Regions from separate parts of the Catellatospora chokoriensis genome, predicted to be linked through region 2. Evidence: predicted binding sites of a transcription regulator. Region 2 holds the regulator's gene; each other region holds the start of a gene.
The links. Region 2 encodes HrcA, which represses chaperone genes, less so after heat shock. Its sites were predicted from a motif close to GGTTNGCACNCTCNNNNNGAGNGTGCNAACC; they were not measured.

Region 1: a site for HrcA is predicted at 1,811-1,841, ahead of groES (co-chaperone GroES). Genes of this name have one in related genera too.
Region 3: a site for HrcA is predicted at 4,619-4,649, ahead of groL (chaperonin GroEL). Genes of this name have one in related genera too.

What each region holds. Positions count from the first base shown of each region.
Region 1 covers NZ_JAAOTI010000013.1:215,000-220,774, forward strand. Annotated here, with positions in the region: gene groL (chaperonin GroEL) at 1-1,308, opposite strand, end outside; gene groES (co-chaperone GroES) at 1,377-1,691, opposite strand; gene HAV39_RS21025 (class I SAM-dependent methyltransferase) at 2,018-3,187, shown strand; gene ybaK (Cys-tRNA(Pro) deacylase) at 3,276-3,755, shown strand; gene HAV39_RS21035 (sugar ABC transporter substrate-binding protein) at 4,351-5,436, shown strand; gene HAV39_RS21040 (ATP-binding cassette domain-containing protein) at 5,534-5,775, shown strand, end outside.
Region 2 covers NZ_JAAOTI010000015.1:57,410-63,184, forward strand. Annotated here, with positions in the region: gene HAV39_RS22725 (enoyl-CoA hydratase-related protein) at 1-350, opposite strand, end outside; gene hemW (radical SAM family heme chaperone HemW) at 368-1,582, shown strand; gene HAV39_RS22735 (DUF4870 domain-containing protein) at 1,588-2,088, opposite strand; gene hrcA (heat-inducible transcriptional repressor HrcA) at 2,319-3,341, shown strand; gene dnaJ (molecular chaperone DnaJ) at 3,384-4,514, shown strand; gene HAV39_RS22750 (16S rRNA (uracil(1498)-N(3))-methyltransferase) at 4,610-5,344, shown strand; gene HAV39_RS22755 (SDR family NAD(P)-dependent oxidoreductase) at 5,468-5,775, opposite strand, start outside.
Region 3 covers NZ_JAAOTI010000039.1:56,233-62,007, reverse strand. Annotated here, with positions in the region: gene HAV39_RS37855 (S8 family serine peptidase) at 1-303, shown strand, start outside; gene HAV39_RS37850 (GNAT family N-acetyltransferase) at 315-1,208, shown strand; gene HAV39_RS37845 (sugar porter family MFS transporter) at 1,266-2,687, shown strand; gene groL (chaperonin GroEL) at 2,896-4,518, opposite strand; gene HAV39_RS37835 (hypothetical protein) at 4,843-5,691, opposite strand; gene HAV39_RS37830 (hypothetical protein) at 5,688-5,775, opposite strand, start outside.

The sequences.
Region 1 (5,775 bases), on a different contig from region 2:
GACCTTCTCCTCGCCGGTGAAGCCGAGGTCGTCGTCGAGCACGCTCACGATCTGAGCGAGCGCGGCGCCGCCGCCGGGCACGATGCCCTCCTCGACCGCCGCGCGAGTGGCCGCGATGGCGTCCTCGATGCGGTGCTTGCGCTCCTTCATCTCGACCTCGGTCGCGGCGCCGACCTTGATGACGGCGATGCCGCCGGACAGCTTGGCCAGGCGCTCGCCCAGCTTCTCCTTGTCCCAGTCGGAGTCCGAGGCCTCGATCTCCTTGCGGATCTGCGAGACGCGCGAGTCGACCTCGTCCTGCGAGCCGCCACCGTCCACGATCGTGGTGGTGTCCTTGGTGATGACCGCGCGACGCGCCTGGCCGAGCTGCTCCAGGGTGACGGCGTCGAGCTTGTAGCCCAGCTCGGGCGCGATCAGCTCGCCGCCGGTGAGCACGGCCAGGTCCTGCAGCATCGCCTTGCGGCGGTCGCCGAAGCCGGGGGCCTTCACCGCGGCGACCTTGACGGTCTTGCGGATCGAGTTCACCACCAGCGTGCTCAGCGCCTGGCCGTCGACGTCCTCGGCCACGATCAGCAGCGGCTTGCTGGTCTGGAGCACCTTCTCCAGCAGCGGCAGCAGCTCCTCGATCGAGGAGATCTTGCTGGTGGTGATGAGGATGTACGGGTCGTCCAGCACGGCCTCGCCCGACTCGGGGTCGGTGACGAAGTGCGGCGAGATGAAGCCCTTGTCGAACTGCATGCCCTCGGTGATGTCGAGCTCGGTGGTCATGGTCGAGCCCTCTTCGACGGTGATGACACCGTCCCGGCCGACCTTGTCCATCGCCTCGGCGATCAGCTCACCGATGGTGGAGTCCTGCGCCGAGATCGTCGCGACCTGCGCGATGTCCGACTTGTCGGCGACCGGGGTCGCCTTGGCCAGCAGCGCGTCGCTGATCTTGGTGACGGCCGCGTCGATGCCGCGCTTGATGCCCGCCGGGTTGGTGCCCGCGGTCACGTTGCGCAGGCCCTCGCGGACCATCGCCTGGGCCAGCACGGTGGCCGTGGTGGTGCCGTCACCGGCGACGTCGTTGGTCTTCGTCGCCACCTCCTTGACCAGTTGCGCGCCCAGGTTCTCGTACGGGCTCGACAGCTCGATCTCCTTGGCGATGGTGACGCCGTCGTTGGTGATCGTGGGCGCGCCGAACTTCTTGTCCAGCACCACGTTGCGGCCCTTCGGGCCGAGCGTGACCTTGACAGCGTCGGCGAGCGCGTTGACACCGTGCTCCAGCAGGTGCCGTGCGTCGTCGGAGAAGCTAAGGATCTTAGGCATCAATCGTCTCCCTTAAACGTCACGATGCCCCGGCTCGCCCTCGCGGGCGGGCCGGGGCATCGCACGGATCACTTCTCGACGACCGCGAGGACGTCGCGGGCGGAGAGCAGCAGGTACTCCTCGCCGGCGTACTTGACCTCGGTGCCGCCGTACTTCGAGTAGATGACCTTGTCACCCACCTTGACGTCGACCGGGATGCGGGTGCCCTTGTCGTCGACGCGGCCGGGGCCGACAGCGAGGACGGTGCCCTCCTGCGGCTTCTCCTTGGCGGTGTCGGGGATCACGAGGCCCGACGCGGTGGTGGTCTCAGCCTCGTTCGCCTGGACCAGGATCCGGTCCTCGAGCGGCTTGATCGCAACCTTCGTCGCGGTAGTCACGAGCATACCCTCCTGGGGTATAGCCCCGGGATCTCGCGGCACGAGACCCGGGTGTTGTCTTCTGGTCAAGTCTTCGCCCGAGCGTTGCCGTCGTCGCGGGTGTCGGCCGCGCCGGGCGGGTCATGCGTTAGCACTCTGCATGGCAGGGTGCTAACTCCGAACATTATGCCGCGTCTAGCACTCAGTCAAGGAGAGTGCCAGCCGCCACTAGGTGAATTATCCGATTCACCTGGTGTCCAGCGCTCACCGGGGGCGTGTCGCGCCCGACTGTGACGTCCTCGATCCACCCGCCGCCGCCGGAGTCCGCGCGCGGCCGCTGCCAGAATGAGGGCGTGGACCTCGATCAGCTCGCGCAGCTGCGTACCCCCGACGGTGTGGCGGCGCTGGACCTGGCCGCGAAGCTGGCCGGGACCGACGAGCTGGCCGCCGCCTCGGCGCTGCGGGCCCGCGGCGTGCCACCCGGCCTCGCCGCCGCCGCCCTCACCCAGGTCGCGCTGCGCGGTCGGGCCGCCGCCAAGTTCGGTGCGGACGCCGGGCGGGTCTTCCTCACCCGCGCCGGGCTGGAGCAGGCCACCCGCGAGATCGTCGCGACCCGGCGCGCGGCCCGGCTGCGTGCCGCCGGGGCGACGGTCCTGGCCGACCTGGGCTGCGGCCTCGGCGCCGACCTGCGCGCCGTCGCCGCCACCGGCATCCGGGCGTACGGCGTCGACGCCGACCCGCTCACCGCCGCCTGCGCCGCGCTCAACGCCCCCCAGGCGACCGTGACCTGCGGCGACGCGCGCGACTTCGACCTGAGCCAGGTCGACGCGGTGTTCTGCGACCCGGCTCGGCGCAGCGGGGGCCGGCGCGTGTTCCGGCCCGAGGACTACTCGCCGCCGTGGGACTGGGTGGTGTCGCTGCCGCAGCGGGTGCCGCACACGGTGCTCAAGCTCGCCCCCGGCATCGACCAGGCGCTGCTGCCCCCGGGTTGCGAGCTGGAACTGGTGTCGGTCGACGGCGACGTGGTCGAGGCCGCCGCCTGGTGCGGCCCGCTGGCGTCGTCGCCGCGCCGGGCCACGGTGTTCCGCGACGGCGTCCCGCACGAGCTCACCGGCACCGGCGAGCAGACCGCGCCGGTCGCCCCGCCCGGCCGCTACGTGACCGACCCCGACGGCGCGGTGGTCCGCGCCCACCTGGTCGCCGAGTTCGCCGCCGCCCATGACGGCTGGCTGGCCGACCCGAACATCGCCTACATCTGGTCCGACACCCCGATCGCCTCCCCGTTCGGCCGCTGCTTCGCCGTCGACGAGGTCGTCCCGTTCTCCCTCAAGCGCCTGCGCGCCACGCTGCGCGACCGCGGTGTGGGCCGCCTGGAGATCCTCAAACGCGGCAGCGCCCTCGACGTCGAACAGCTCCGCCGAGACCTCCGCCTCGCCGGCCCCCGCCCCGCCTCCCTCCTCCTCACCCGCACCGGCACCGCCCCCCTCGCCATCCTCGCCACCCCCCTCCCCCCACCGGGTTGATCATGAACCTGTGGACGTGTTCGACGGCGTGTCGTGTCCACAAGTCCCTGATCGATTCCCGTGCCCGCGGCGGCGGTAGCATCGCGGCGTGGCCAGCCAGGGGACTCCCGCGACAGCACTGCTCACCAAGCAGAAGGTGAAGCACACGCTGCACCCGTACGAGGTCTCGCCCGACTCTCCCAACTACGGCGCGCTGGTCGCCGAGGCCATCGGCGCCGACCCGGCGAGCGTGTTCAAGACGCTGGTCACCGAGGTCGACGGCGCGCTCACGGTGGCTGTGGTGCCGGTGACCGGCGAGATCGACCTCAAGGCGCTCGCCGCGGCGGCCGGCGGCAAGAAGGCGGCCATGGCCGACCGTGACCTCGCCGAGAAGACCACCGGCTACGTCCGCGGCGGCATCAGCCCGCTCGGCCAGCGCAAACGCCTGCCCACGGTGATCGACCGGTCGGCCCTCGACAGCGATCTGATCTACGTCTCCGCCGGCAAGCGCGGCCTCCAGCTCCGCCTGGCACCGACCGATCTGGTCCGCCTCACCTCGGCCACCCTCGCCCCCATCGCCCGCGCCTGACCCGCACCCGCCTTCGGGCCGCCGGCGCACGTCGCGCAGCGGGCGAGCCGCCGGGCGGCCCCGGGCCCACGGTGGGCCGACGCCACGGATCATCCTCGGTGCCATCACCGATACATCCCGGTTTGTCATCGCCTGCGCGCCACCACGGGCCTGCCCTCGCCCCCGGCCGCCACGACGCGGAAGAGCCCAGCTGACCAAAATGCCCGGCCGAGCACCCTTCGCCGCCCCGCTCACCCCACCACCCCCGTGCCCCCCCCGGACCCACCACGCCAAGATCACGAAGATCTTGCGCGAACGGTTGTCCAATTGCCGGGATTGAGTGTGTCGTACCCACAGTTCACGCAAGATCGGCGGTTCGGGAAAGGGCAGCGAGCGGGCGGGTTACGGGGACGTTGCTGAATTGTTATTGCCAACAACAAACCTTGGGCTTGCGCGTTTGTATTTGTTGCGCATACGTTGTCGCACACAACAAAACCCCGTGTGACCGGCCTCACGCACTGATGAACGCTGTTGGACTCGCCTGGTCCCGGAACCCGGCGGGGCCGCCCGCACCACCTGAATACACACCCCTGAATCCGAGAGGATTTGAGCAACGATGCGCAAAGGGATCCTGGCTGTAGCCATGACCGGCCTGATGGCCGTCAGCGGCTTGGCCGCCTGTGCGGAAGACGCCCAGCCCGCCGACTCGAAGACGCCGTTCGTCGGCGTCATCCTGCCGGACAGCAAGTCCTCGGCCCGCTGGGAGACCGCGGACCGCAAGTACCTGGAGGAGGCCTTCAAGGCCGCCAACGTCAAGTACGACATCCAGAACGCCCAGGGTGACAAGACCCAGTTCCAGAGCCTGGCCGACCAGATGATCACCAAGGGCGTCACCGTCCTGGTCATCGTCAACCTCGACTCCGGCACCGGCAAGGCCGTGCTGGACAAGGCCGCGGCGCAGGGCATCCCGACCATCGACTACGACCGGCTCACGCTGGGCGGCAACGCGAAGTACTACGTGTCCTTCGACAACGTCGCGGTCGGCCGCCTGCAGGGTGAGGGCCTGGTCAAGTGCCTCACCGAGAAGGGCGCCAAGAACCCGGCCATCGCGCAGCTGAACGGCTCGCCGACCGACAACAACGCGACCCTCTTCAAGGAGGGCGGCGTGTCGGTGCTGAAGCCGAAGTACGACGCCAAGGAGTACACCCTCGTCGACGACCAGGCCGTGCCGGACTGGGACAACGCGCAGGGCGGCGTGATCTTCGAGCAGATGATGACCAAGGCCAACCTCAAGATCGACGGCGTGCTCGCCGCGAACGACGGCCTGGGCAACGCGGCGATCTCGATCCTGAAGAAGAACAAGATGAACGGCAAGGTCCCGGTCACCGGCCAGGACGCGACCGTGCAGGGCCTGCAGAACATCCTCCTCGGCGACCAGTGCATGACCGTGTACAAGGCCGTCAAGAAGGAGGCCACCGCGACCGCCGAGCTGGCGATCGCCCTGGCCCAGGGTCAGACCAAGTCCGTCTCGCAGACCACCAAGGACTCCGAGACCGGCAAGGACGTGCCCTCGGTCCTGCTGGAGCCGCAGGCGATCTACTTCAACAACGTGAAGGACGTCGTCACCGACGGCTACGTCACCAAGGCAGAGCTGTGCACCGCCGACTTCGCGGCCAAGTGCACCGAGGCCGGCATCAGCTGACCTGATTGCTCAACCGAATGTGGTCCCTGGGGGTCGCAAGACGCCCCAGGGACCACATCTGTGGAACAGGCAGTAACCCCTCGAACGGAGCGCCCAGATGGGAACCCCTCTACTCGAACTGCGTGGGATCAACAAGAGCTTCGGCCCGGTGCAGGTGCTGCGGGACGTCGCTTTCACGGTCCACCCAGGCGAGGTAACCGCACTCGTCGGCGACAACGGCGCCGGCAAGTCAACGCTGGTCAAGTGCATCGGCGGTATCTACCCCATCGACTCAGGCGAATACCTGATGGAGGGTAAGCCCGTCCACGTGCACAACCCGCGCGACGCCGCGAGCCACGG
Region 2 (5,775 bases):
ATCAGGCCCAGTCCGCCCGCCCGCGCCGGTCCGCGCACCGCGGCCACCACCGGCTTCGCCGACCTCGCCACCGCGCCCAGCACGTCGCCGAGCAGCGCGGCCGGCATCTGCCCCGACTTCGCCGCGGCGGCGGTCTCGGCCAGGTCGGCCCCGGAGCAGAAGACCGGCCCGGTGTGGTCGAGCACGATCACCCGGACCCGCTCGTCGGCGTTCGCCTCGGCGAGCGCCGCCAGCAGCTCGGTCATCAGCCGCTGCGACAGCGCGTTGCGGTTGTGCGGGCTGTCGAGGGTGATCGTGGTTACGCCGCGGGCGTGGGTGACCCGGACGAGGTGGGAGTCAGGTGAGGACATGAGGGCAGACTAGAGCCGTGGCCCAGCTTCCCGACGGTGAACCCGTCCCCGACGACGGCACTCTTCCCGACTCCGCGCTGGCCGACGTCGGCGGACGCGGCTTCGGCGTGTACCTGCACGTGCCCTTCTGCGCCAGCCGCTGCGGCTACTGCGACTTCAACACCTACACCGCCTCGGAGCTGGGCGGCGCGGACACCGAGGGTTACGTCGAGGCGGTGCTGGCCGAGCTGGCGCTGGCCGCGAAGGTGCTGCCCGCCCCGCCGCGGGTGGACACCGTCTTCGTCGGCGGCGGCACGCCGACCCTGCTCAAGCCGGCCCAGCTCGGGCGGATGCTGGAGGCGGTCGACCGCACCTGGGGCCTGGCCGCCGGGGCGGAGGTCACCACCGAGGCCAACCCCGAATCCGTCGACCCCGCCTCGCTGCGGGAACTGCGCCGGGCCGGGTTCACCCGGATCTCGCTGGGCATGCAGTCGGCGGCGCCCGGGGTGCTGCGCATCCTGGACCGCAAGCACACCGCGGGACGCGCCCCGGCCGCCGCGGTCGAGGCACGAGAGGCCGGGTTCGAGCACGTCAACCTGGACCTGATCTACGGCACGCCGGGGGAGACCGAGGACGACTTCGCCGCCTCGCTGGCCGCGGTGGTGGGGGCGGGGGTGGACCACGTCAGCGCGTACGCCCTGATCGTGGAGGACGGCACCCGCCTGTCGGCCCGGATCCGGCGCGGGGAGCTGGCGTCCCCGGACGACGACGTGGCCGCCGACCGCTACCTGGCGGCCGAGGCGGCGCTGTCCGCCGCCGGGCTGGACTGGTACGAGGTCTCCAACTGGGCCGCCGACGAGGCCGCGCGGTGCGCGCACAACCTGCTCTACTGGCAGGGCGGCGACTGGTGGGGCCTGGGGCCCGGGGCGCACAGCCACGTCGGCGGGGTGCGCTGGTGGAACGTCAAGCACCCGGCGCGGTACGCCGCCCGGCTGGCCGAGGGCCTGTCCCCGGGTCTGGGCCGGGAGATCCTCACCGCCGAGCAGCGGCACACCGAGGACGTGCTGCTCCGGCTGCGCCTGGTCGAGGGCCTGCCGCTGGAGGTGCTGGACGAGGCCGGGCGTGCCGCGGCGGGGCAGGCGCTGGCCGACGGGCTGCTGGAGCCCTCCGCGTACGCAGACGGCCGCGCGGCGCTGACGCTGCGCGGCCGTCTCCTCGCGGACGCGGTGGTCCACTCCCTGCTGGCCTGGTGAACTGCTTACTTGACCAGCTTCAGGAACGACATCGGGTACGTGTACAGCTGGCCCTCGTTGGCCTTGATGCCGGCCAGCACGCCGAAGACCACGCCGACCACGGTCGCGGCGAGCGCGATGAAGATCGGGATGATCAGGCAGCTGAGGATCCAGCAGACGATCGACACGATCGAGATGCCGATCTGGAAGTTCAGCGCCTCGACCGCGTGTGCGCGGGCCGCGGGCGACTTCGGGCCCTGCACCAGCAGCGCGATCAGCGGGGCGACCCAGCCGCCGCCACCGGCGCCGAGCAGCGCGCCGGCCGCACCGCCGAAGTGGGCGACCAGTGCCCAGGTCTTGTCGTCGTTGTTGGCGAAACCGGCCGGCGCGACGTTGCCGACGACCGGCGGCGGGCCGTAGCCACCGGGGGCGGACGGCGGGGGAGAAGCGGGGGCCGACGGCGGCTCGTAGGAGGGGGCCGAAGGAACCGGCGGCTCGGAAGAGCCGGGCGGGGTGGGTTCACTCATGCCCGCCAGGCTAGGTGTGTGGATCAATCGGCGCCAGTCAACACCCGTGACCGATAGGCGACACTCTGCGAACCGAATGGACGAGTTTACCGGGCGTCCACTTTGCCGATGGGTGCGAACGGTGTCGGATGCCGTGCGGGTGTCGACCCCGTCACCACGCCTATGCCGTCCGGGTGACGGCCCACGTAGACTGGCACTCACTCACGACGAGTGCCAGCCGGGAGGTGCGTATGGGTCTGGATGACCGCAAGCTCGAAGTGCTGCGTGCCATCGTCGAGGACTACGTCGCGACGCAGGAGCCCGTCGGGAGCAAGGCACTGGTCGAACGGCACGCCCTCGGTGTGTCCCCGGCGACAGTGCGCAACGACATGGCCGTCCTCGAGGAGGAGGGCTACATCCGCCAGCCGCACACCTCGGCCGGCCGGGTGCCGACCGACCGCGGCTACCGCCTGTTCGTCGACCGGCTGTCGCGGGTCAAGCCGCTCTCCCCGGCCGAGCGCCGGGCGATCGAGCGCTTCCTGGTCGGCGCGGTCGACCTCGACGACGTCGTGCACCGTGCGGTGCGGCTGCTGGCGCAGCTGACCCGCCAGGTCGCCGTCGTGCAGTACCCGAGCCTGACCCGCTCCTCCGTACGCCATCTGGAGCTGGTCCCGGTCTCCACCACCCGGCTGCTGCTGGTCATGATCACCGACACCGGCCGCGTCGAGCAGCGGGTCGTCGAGCTGCCCGGCCCGGTCGAGGTCGAGGAGATCACCGAGCTGCGCCGCACCCTCAACGCGACCCTGGTCGGCGTGAAGCTGGTGGACACCCCGCCGCTGGTGCAGGGCCTGGTGGAGCGGGCCGAGCCGCAGGCGAAGGCAACCATGAGCACGCTGGTCAGCGTCCTGCTGGAGACCCTCGTCGAGCGGCACGAGGAGCGCCTCGCGCTGGCCGGCACGTCGAACCTGGCCCGGATGGGCCCGCTGGACCTGACCACGGGCGCGCTGCGGCCGATCCTGGAGGCGCTCGAGGAGGAGGTCATCCTGCTCAAGCTCTTCGACGAGGTGAAGTCGGGCGCGGCCAGGGTGCGCATCGGCGACGAGAACGAGGTCGTCGACCTGCGGGCCACCTCGGTGGTCAGCACGGGCTACGGCCCGGGTGCGACCGTGGTGGGTGGGATGGGCATCGTCGGCCCGACCCGCATGGACTACCCCGGCACCATCGCCACCGTTCGCGCCGTCGCGCGTTACGTCGGCGAGATGCTGGGACATTGATTCCGAATTTCCTGTTGTTGCTGAACGAGGCTTGAGGACAGCGTGGCCAAGGACTACTACGGCATTCTCGGCGTTCCCAAGGACGCCGACGCCGACGACATCAAGCGGGCTTACCGCAAGCTCGCCCGTCAGTACCACCCGGACGTCAATCCGGACCCGGCCGCGGCGGAGAAGTTCAAGGACATCAACAACGCGTACGAGGTGCTGTCCGACGACCAGAAGCGTCGGATGGTCGACCTGGGCGGGGACCCGCTCGCGCCGGGCGGAGGCGGCGCGGGTCCGGGCGGTCCCGGCGGCGGCCCGTTCGTCGGCTTCCAGGACATCATGGACGCGTTCTTCGGCGGCAGCGGCTCGCGCGGCCCGCGCCCGCGCACCCGCCCCGGCGCCGACGCGATCCTGCGGCTGGACCTCGACCTGTTCGAGACCGCGTTCGGCGTCGAGGCGCCGATCACCGTGGACACCGCGGTGCTCTGCACCACCTGCTCGGGAGCCGGCACCGCCGCGGGCACCCACCCGCAGACCTGCGACACCTGCGGCGGCCGCGGCGAGGTGCAGTCGGTGCAGCGCACCTTCCTGGGCCAGGTCGTGTCGTCGCGCCCGTGCAACGCCTGCCAGGGCTTCGGCACCACCATCCCGCACCCGTGCCCGACCTGCGCCGGCGACGGCCGGGTCCGCACCCGCCGCAGCCTGACCGTCAAGATCCCGGCAGGCGTCGAGGACGGCATGCGCATCCGGCTGGCCAACCAGGGCGAGGTCGGCCCCGGCGGCGGCCCCTCCGGCGACCTCTACGTGGAGATCCACGAGCGGGCCCACGACGTGTACGCGCGCAAGGGCGACGACCTGCACTGCAAGGTCACCGTCCCGATGACCGCCGCCGCCCTGGGCACCCGCCTCACCATCAAGACCCTGGACTCCGAGGAGCAGGTGGAGGTCAAGCCGGGCACCCAGCCCAACTCCACCCTGCGCATCCGCGCCAAGGGCGTCCCGCACCTGCGCGGCACCGGCCGTGGCGACCTCTTCGTGCACCTCGACGTCCGCACCCCCACCCGCCTGGACGGCGAGCAGGAGCGCATGCTCCGCGAGTTCGCCCGCCTCCGCGGCGAGGAGGTCGCCGAACTCTCCAAGCAGGGCGGCTTCTTCTCCCGAGTCCGCGACGCCTTCAACGGCCACTGACGGCCCGCCCCTGCCGCGTTGATCATGAACTTATGGACGTGTTCGACGGCGTGTCACTCCCATAAGTTCATGATCAACGTTGGAGGGTGTGGCACGTGAGCGCGCCGCTGTTTCTGGTCGACGAACTGCCGGGTGAGGGCCTCTACACGCTCGGCGGGGCGGAGGGCCACCACGCCGCGACCGTGCAGCGGCTGCGGGTGGGCGAGGCGCTGCTGCTCGCCGACGGGCGGGGTGGCGTGGCGTCCGCGGTGGTCCGGGCCGTCGGCAAGGGCGCGCTCGACGTCACCGTCATCGATCGGCGGTACGTCGACGCGCCCGACCCGCGCCTGGTCGTCGCCCAGGGCATCGCCAAGGGCGACCGGGGTGAGCTGGCCGTGCAGGCGATGACCGAGGTCGGCGTGGACGAGATCCTGCCCTGGGCCGCGTCCCGCAGCGTCGCCCAGTGGCGCGGCGACAGGGGCGCGAAGTCCCGCGAGAAGTGGGCGGCGGTGGCCCGTGAGGCCGCCAAGCAGGCCCGCCGCACCTGGCTGCCGGTGGTCGGCGGCGACCCCGACCTGTCCACGAAGCAGCTGACCCAGCGCCTTTCTGCCGCCTCAGCCGCGTTCGTGCTGCACGAGGAGGCAACCGAGCGGCTCGCCCAGGTCCAACTGCCGACCGCAGGGGAGATCGTGCTGGTCGTGGGGCCCGAGGGCGGAATCGACGACGCCGAGCTGAAGGCGTTCACGGCGGCCGGTGCGGTCGCGGTGCGCCTGGGCGACAACGTGCTGCGCACCTCGACGGCCGGCGTCGCGGCCCTCAGCGTCCTCGCCGCCCGCCTCCACCGCTGGTGACCCGGCCCGCCTGACCGGTGCCGCCTTGATCGTCCGACTTGCCAGGCAAGTGGGCGAAAGCGCGCTCAAGATGCGCACATCTGCCCGGCAAGTCGAGCGATCAAGGCCGGGCAGGGCGGTGGGTCAGCGGAGGTGGGAGGCGCCGTTGAGGTCGAGGACGGCGCCGGAGGCCCATTCGGCGGCGGGGTCGGCGAGCCAGAGCACGGCGGCGGCGATCTCCTCGGGGCGGGCGACGCGGCCGAAGGGGCTCTGCGTGGCCTGCTCGGCCCCGCGGGGGACCTTGTAGGCGGCGTTGGTCTCGTCCTCCTGGACGTATCCGGGCGCGACCGTGGCGACGCCGATGCGGTACGGGGCCAGCGCGACGGCGAGGGACTGGCCCATGGCGTGCAGGCCGGCCTTGGCGGCGCCGTATGCGGGCTGGCCCGGCTCGC
Region 3 (5,775 bases), on a different contig from region 2:
GCCGGGCCGAAGCCCGATCTGGCCGGGCCGGGTGAGGCGGTGCTGTCGGCGATGCCCGGCGGCACGTACGCCGAGCTGAGCGGCACCTCGATGGCGACGCCGCACGTGGCCGGTGTGATCGCGCTGCTGTGGTCGGCCAAGCCGGAGCTGGTCGGCGACCTGGCCCGCACCCAGCAGCTGCTGCGGGACACCGCGCAGCCCGCGCTGCTGGCCACCGCGGCGCCCGCCTGCGCCACCGAGGCGGCACAGGCCGGGGCGGGCATCGTCAACGCGGCCGAGGCGGTCGTGGCCTCCGCCAGGTAGGCTTCGCTGCCATGATCACCCCTTACGAGCCGCAGCACCGGGCCGCCGTGGTCGATCTCCTCGGCCGGTCCCTGCTGGCCGAGGACGCCGCCGAAGCGGCCGACATCGTGGCGCTGCTGGCGGGTTCGGCGGGCTTCGTCGCGGTCGACGGCGACGCGCCCGACGGCGACGTGGTCGGGGTCGCGCTGGCGTCCCCCGGCCGCAAGGACCCGACCGTCGGGCACCTGGACCTGCTGGTCGTGGACCCCGCCTTCCGCCGCCAGGGCCTGGCCCGTGAGCTGGTCGGGGCCGTCGAGGAGCAGTTGCGGGCGCGCGGGCTGACCGCGGTGCGGGTCGCCGGCAACCCGCCCACGCACGCGTGGCCCGGCGTCGACGTGCGCTACACCCCGGCCGTGTGCGCGCTGGCCGCGCTCGGCTACGCCCATGACCGTACGGCGTGGAACATGACCGCGGACCTGGCCGAGGGCTCGCCCGCGCTGCGCGAGACCCGGACCGCGCAGGAACGGCTCGCCGCCGCGCACGTGGTCGTCCGCGCGGCCACGCCCGACGACCTGGCGGAGCTGCGCCCGCTGATCGCCGCCGAGTGGGGCCCGGCCTGGGTCGCCGAGGTCGAGCGAGCCGTCGGCGGCAGCGGGGGCTGCCACCTCGCCATCCGCGACGGGCAGCCGATCGCGTTCGCCGCCTGGGGCGGCTGCCGCCCGAGCTGGTTCGGCCCGATGGGCACCCTGCCCGCCGCGGCGGGGCTCGGCATCGGCGGCGTCCTGCTGCGACGGTGCCTGCGCGACCAGGCCGACCGCGGCATCACCCGAGCCCAGATCGGCTGGGTGGGACCGGTCCCGTTCTACTCCGGAGCGGCGGGCGCGGTCATCGAGCGGGTCTTCTTCCTGTTCCACAAAATGCTATGAGTCGGGCTTTTTTCGCAATTTAGATTCGAACTCGGGTTTTCCGGGGACGATGAGGATGTGGCAGCCCCGACCAGCCCCATAGCGGAACCCCACGAGACCAAGGGGGCGGCGATCCTGGTCGCTGCCGCAGCCGCGGTGGGCGGTTTCCTCTTCGGGTATGACACCGCGGTCATCAACGGCACCGTCGACGCCCTGCGCAACACCTTCCATCTGGGCTCGGTGGCCCTCGGCTTCGTCGTGTCGGCGGCCCTGCTGGGCTGCGCCGTCGGCGCCTGGTTCGCCGGCCCGCTGGCCGACCGGCTGGGCCGGGTGCGGGTGATGCTGATCGCCGCGGGCCTCTTCATCGCCAGCTCGATCGGCTCCGGCCTCGCCTTCAGCCCCGTCGACCTGACGTTCTGGCGCATCATCGGCGGTCTCGGCGTGGGCGCGGCCAGCGTCATCGCGCCCGCGTACATCGCCGAGGTCTCCCCCGCCCACATCCGCGGCCGGCTCGGCTCGCTGCAGCAGCTCGCCATCGTCAGCGGCATCTTCGTCGCCCTGCTCGTCGACTACCTGCTGGCCGACGTGGCCGGCGGCGCGATGGAGGCGGTGCCCTGGGGCGGCGCGGCCTGGCGCTGGATGTTCGCCTCCGCCGCGATCCCCGCGGTGATCTACGGCGTGCTGGCGCTGCAGATTCCGGAGTCCCCGCGCTATCTCGTGCGCCGCGGCCGCCTCGCCGAGGCGCGCGACGTCATCAAGCGGCTGATCGGCGGCGACGTCGAGAAGCGCATCACCGACATCAAGCAGACCGTGGCCGGCGCCACCGAGAAGGTCCACCTGAGCGTGCTCAAGGGCCCCCGGCTCGGCCTGCAGCCCATCGTCTGGGTCGGCATCCTGCTCTCGGTGTTCCAGCAGTTCGTCGGCATCAACGTGATCTTCTACTACTCGTCGGCGCTGTGGGCGTCGGTGGGGTTCAGCGAGTCCGACGCCCTGCTGATCACGGTCATCACCAGCATCACCAACATCGTCACCACGCTCATCGCGATCGCCCTGGTCGACAAGGTCGGCCGCAAGCCGCTGCTGCTCGTCGGCGCGGCCGGCATGGTGCTCACGCTCGGCGCGATGGCCTGGTGCTTCTCCACCGCCACGCAAACGATCGGGGCCAACGGCGAGACGCTGACCACGCTCAGCCCGGCGATCGGCAAGGTCGCCCTGGTCGCCGCGAACCTGTACGTGGTCGCCTTCGGCATGAGCTGGGGACCGGTGGTCTGGGTGCTGCTCGGCGAGATGTTCAACAACAAGATTCGCGCCACCGCGCTGGCCGTCGCCGCAGCCGCCCAGTGGATCGCGAACTGGCTGATCAGCACCACCTTCCCGGCGCTGTCGAACATCGGCCTGACCTTCGCCTACGGCCTGTACGCCCTGTTCGCCCTGCTCGCCTTCCTCTTCGTCTGGAAAGCCGTCCGCGAAACCAAGGGCCGCGAACTCGAAGCCATGTAACCCGTCCCCGCCCACCATGATCGTTCGACTTGCCTGGCACCTGTGCGTATCTTGAGCTCCCCTTCGCCCACTTGCCAGGCAAGTCGAACGATCAAGGCGACGCCCCGCCCAGCGGGCGGCGGGTGGCGGGGAACGGCGAAGGCCCCCGAGCCGGAGCTCGGGGGCCTTCGTCGTGTTCAGGTGGTGCGGTGGAACGGATCCTGACGGATCAGAAGTCCATCTCGCCGCCGCCGGGGCCGGCGGGCGCAGCGGCCGCCTTCTCCGGCTTGTCGGCCACGACGGCCTCGGTGGTGAGGAACAGGGCCGCGATCGAGGCCGCGTTCTGCAGCGCCGAGCGGGTCACCTTGGCGGGGTCGAGGATGCCGGCCTTCAGCAGGTCGACGTACTCGCCGGTGGCAGCGTTGAGGCCCCAGCCGGGCTCCAGGTTGCGCACCTTCTCCACCACGACGCCACCCTCGAGGCCCGCGTTGACGGCGATCTGCCGCAGCGGGGCGTCGAGCGCGACCTTGACGATGTTGGCACCGGTGGCCTCGTCGCCCGAGAGGTCCAGCTTCTCGAACGCGGTCTTGCCGGCCTGCACGAGCGCCACGCCACCACCGGCGACGATGCCCTCCTCGACGGCCGCCTTCGCGTTGCGAACGGCGTCCTCGATGCGGTGCTTGCGCTCCTTGAGCTCGACCTCGGTGGCCGCGCCGACCTTGATGACCGCGACACCGCCGGCCAGCTTGGCCAGGCGCTCCTGCAGCTTCTCGCGGTCGTAGTCGGAGTCCGACTTCTCGATCTCGGCGCGGATCTGGTTCACCCGGCCGTTGATCTGGTCGGCGTCACCGGAGCCGTCGACGATCGTGGTCTCGTCCTTGGTGACCACGACCTTGCGGGCGCGGCCCAGCATGTCGAGCCCGGTGCTGTCGAGCTTGAGGCCGACCTCCTCGGACACGACCTGGCCACCGGTCAGGATCGCGATGTCCTGCAGCATGGCCTTGCGGCGGTCGCCGAAGCCCGGGGCCTTGACGGCGACGGACTTGAAGGTGCCACGGATCTTGTTGACGATCAGGGTGGCCAGGGCCTCGCCCTCGACGTCCTCGGCGATGATCAGCAGCGGCTTGCCGCTCTGCATGACCTTCTCGAGGATCGGCAGCATGTCCTTGACGTTGCTGATCTTGCCGTTGACGATGAGCAGGTAGGGGTCCTCCAGGACCGCCTCCATGCGCTCAGGGTCGGTGATGAAGTAGGCCGAGTTGAAGCCCTTGTCGAAGCGCATACCCTCGGTGAGCTCCAGCTCCAGCCCGAAGGTGTTGCTCTCCTCGACGGTGATGACGCCTTCCTTGCCGACCTTGTCCATCGCCTCGGCGATGATCTCGCCGACGGTCGGGTCAGCCGCGGAGATCGAGGCGGTGGAGGCGATCTGCTCCTTCGTCTCGACGTCCTTGGCGAGCTTCGAAAGCTCCTCCGCCACCGACGCGACGGCAGCCTCGATGCCCCGCTTCAGGGCCATCGGGTTCGCACCGGCGGCAACGTTGCGCAGGCCCTCGCGAACCAGCGCCTGGGCCAGGACGGTCGCCGTCGTCGTGCCGTCACCGGCGACGTCGTCGGTCTTCTTGGCGACCTCCTTGACCAGCTCAGCGCCGATCTTCTCGTACGGGTCCTCGAGCTCGATCTCCTTGGCGATGCTCACACCATCGTTGGTGATGGTGGGGGCGCCCCACTTCTTCTCGAGCACAACGTTGCGGCCCTTGGGGCCGAGCGTCACCTTTACGGCGTCAGCGAGGACGTTCATTCCCCGCTCGAGGCCGCGGCGAGCCTCCTCGTCGAACGCGATAATCTTGGCCATAACGGCGTTGTCCTCCTGGACAATCCGAGGTCGGAGAGCTGGCCCGCGACGACCGGCTGCCACCATTCGGCAGCCCCGCAACTCCGACTTCTGGTCTCGTATTTGGCACTCACACGAGGAGAGTGCCAATCACCTGTTTAGCACTCTCGACCCCCGAGTGCAAGCGAACACGGGATGATCACAACCTTTCCCGGACGCGCCCCGCCGAGCCGCGTACGCCTTCCCCCGCAGGTGTATTACCTGGCAGTACCCGTGCGGAACAGCCGTCGACGTGATCGCGGACAGGCTCCGCGCCGGCCACCGGCCGGGCGGCGGCCGCGGGGTTCACCGGACGCGACCGAGGTCGATCACGACGGGCTCGAACACCTCCGGCGCGGGCTCGGCAGCGGGCGAAACGGGCAGGCCCGTCCGGCGCAGGTAGGCCACCGCGAGCGCGGTCGTCGTCACGGCCGACGTCGCGATGCCGAGCGCCGAGTCCTTCGCCACCCGTACACCCACCAGCCACGTGTACTCGCCCCCGGGTGCGAGCAGCCTGATCAGCGCGTGGTCGGCCACGTTGTCGACGGCCAGGCCGAACGCCAGCACCGCGACGATCTGCCCGACGGTGGCAGCCCGGCTGTGCGCCAGCCACCAGGCCCGCACCGGTCCGCGCCGTTCGAACAGCACGACCAGGGGCAGCAGCGCGGTGGCGAAGGTGAGATACCAGCCGCCGGCGGCCGTCGCCACGGCAGCCACCTCGTATTCCATCGTCCGGTTCAGCAGCGCGTATACGAGGTACACCCTGCCTGCGGCCTCGATCAGGCCGAACCCGATCAACCACAGGGCCAGCCGGCCGGAATCCCGCAGTCCCAGGCGCAACGCCGCACCCGTGCGCACCCGGTCTCCCTCGACCGCGCCGCGGAACACCCGGACCGCCGCCGACCAGGCCCAGGCGTTGCACACGCCGGTCAGCACCGCGGGCAGCGCGTAGATGAGGGCCAGCTGGACCGGTCTGTCCAGGCTGAGGAGCATCCCGCCGCCTCCGGCCAGGACCGTCAGCGGCAGTATGCCGACGACGAGCAGCCCGCCCAGCTCGGTGACCACGCCGATCACCAGCAGCGGCCGCCGGCAGGACCACAGCAGGGTGACCGTCTCGCCCAGCCAGGACGGCCGGGCCGGGCTCGGTTCGGTCACCGGGCCAGTTCCTCGACCAGCTGTCGGGTGGAGGCGGGGCCTTCCGCGCCGCGGCGCTCGGCGTACGTGATGAGGATGCCGCTG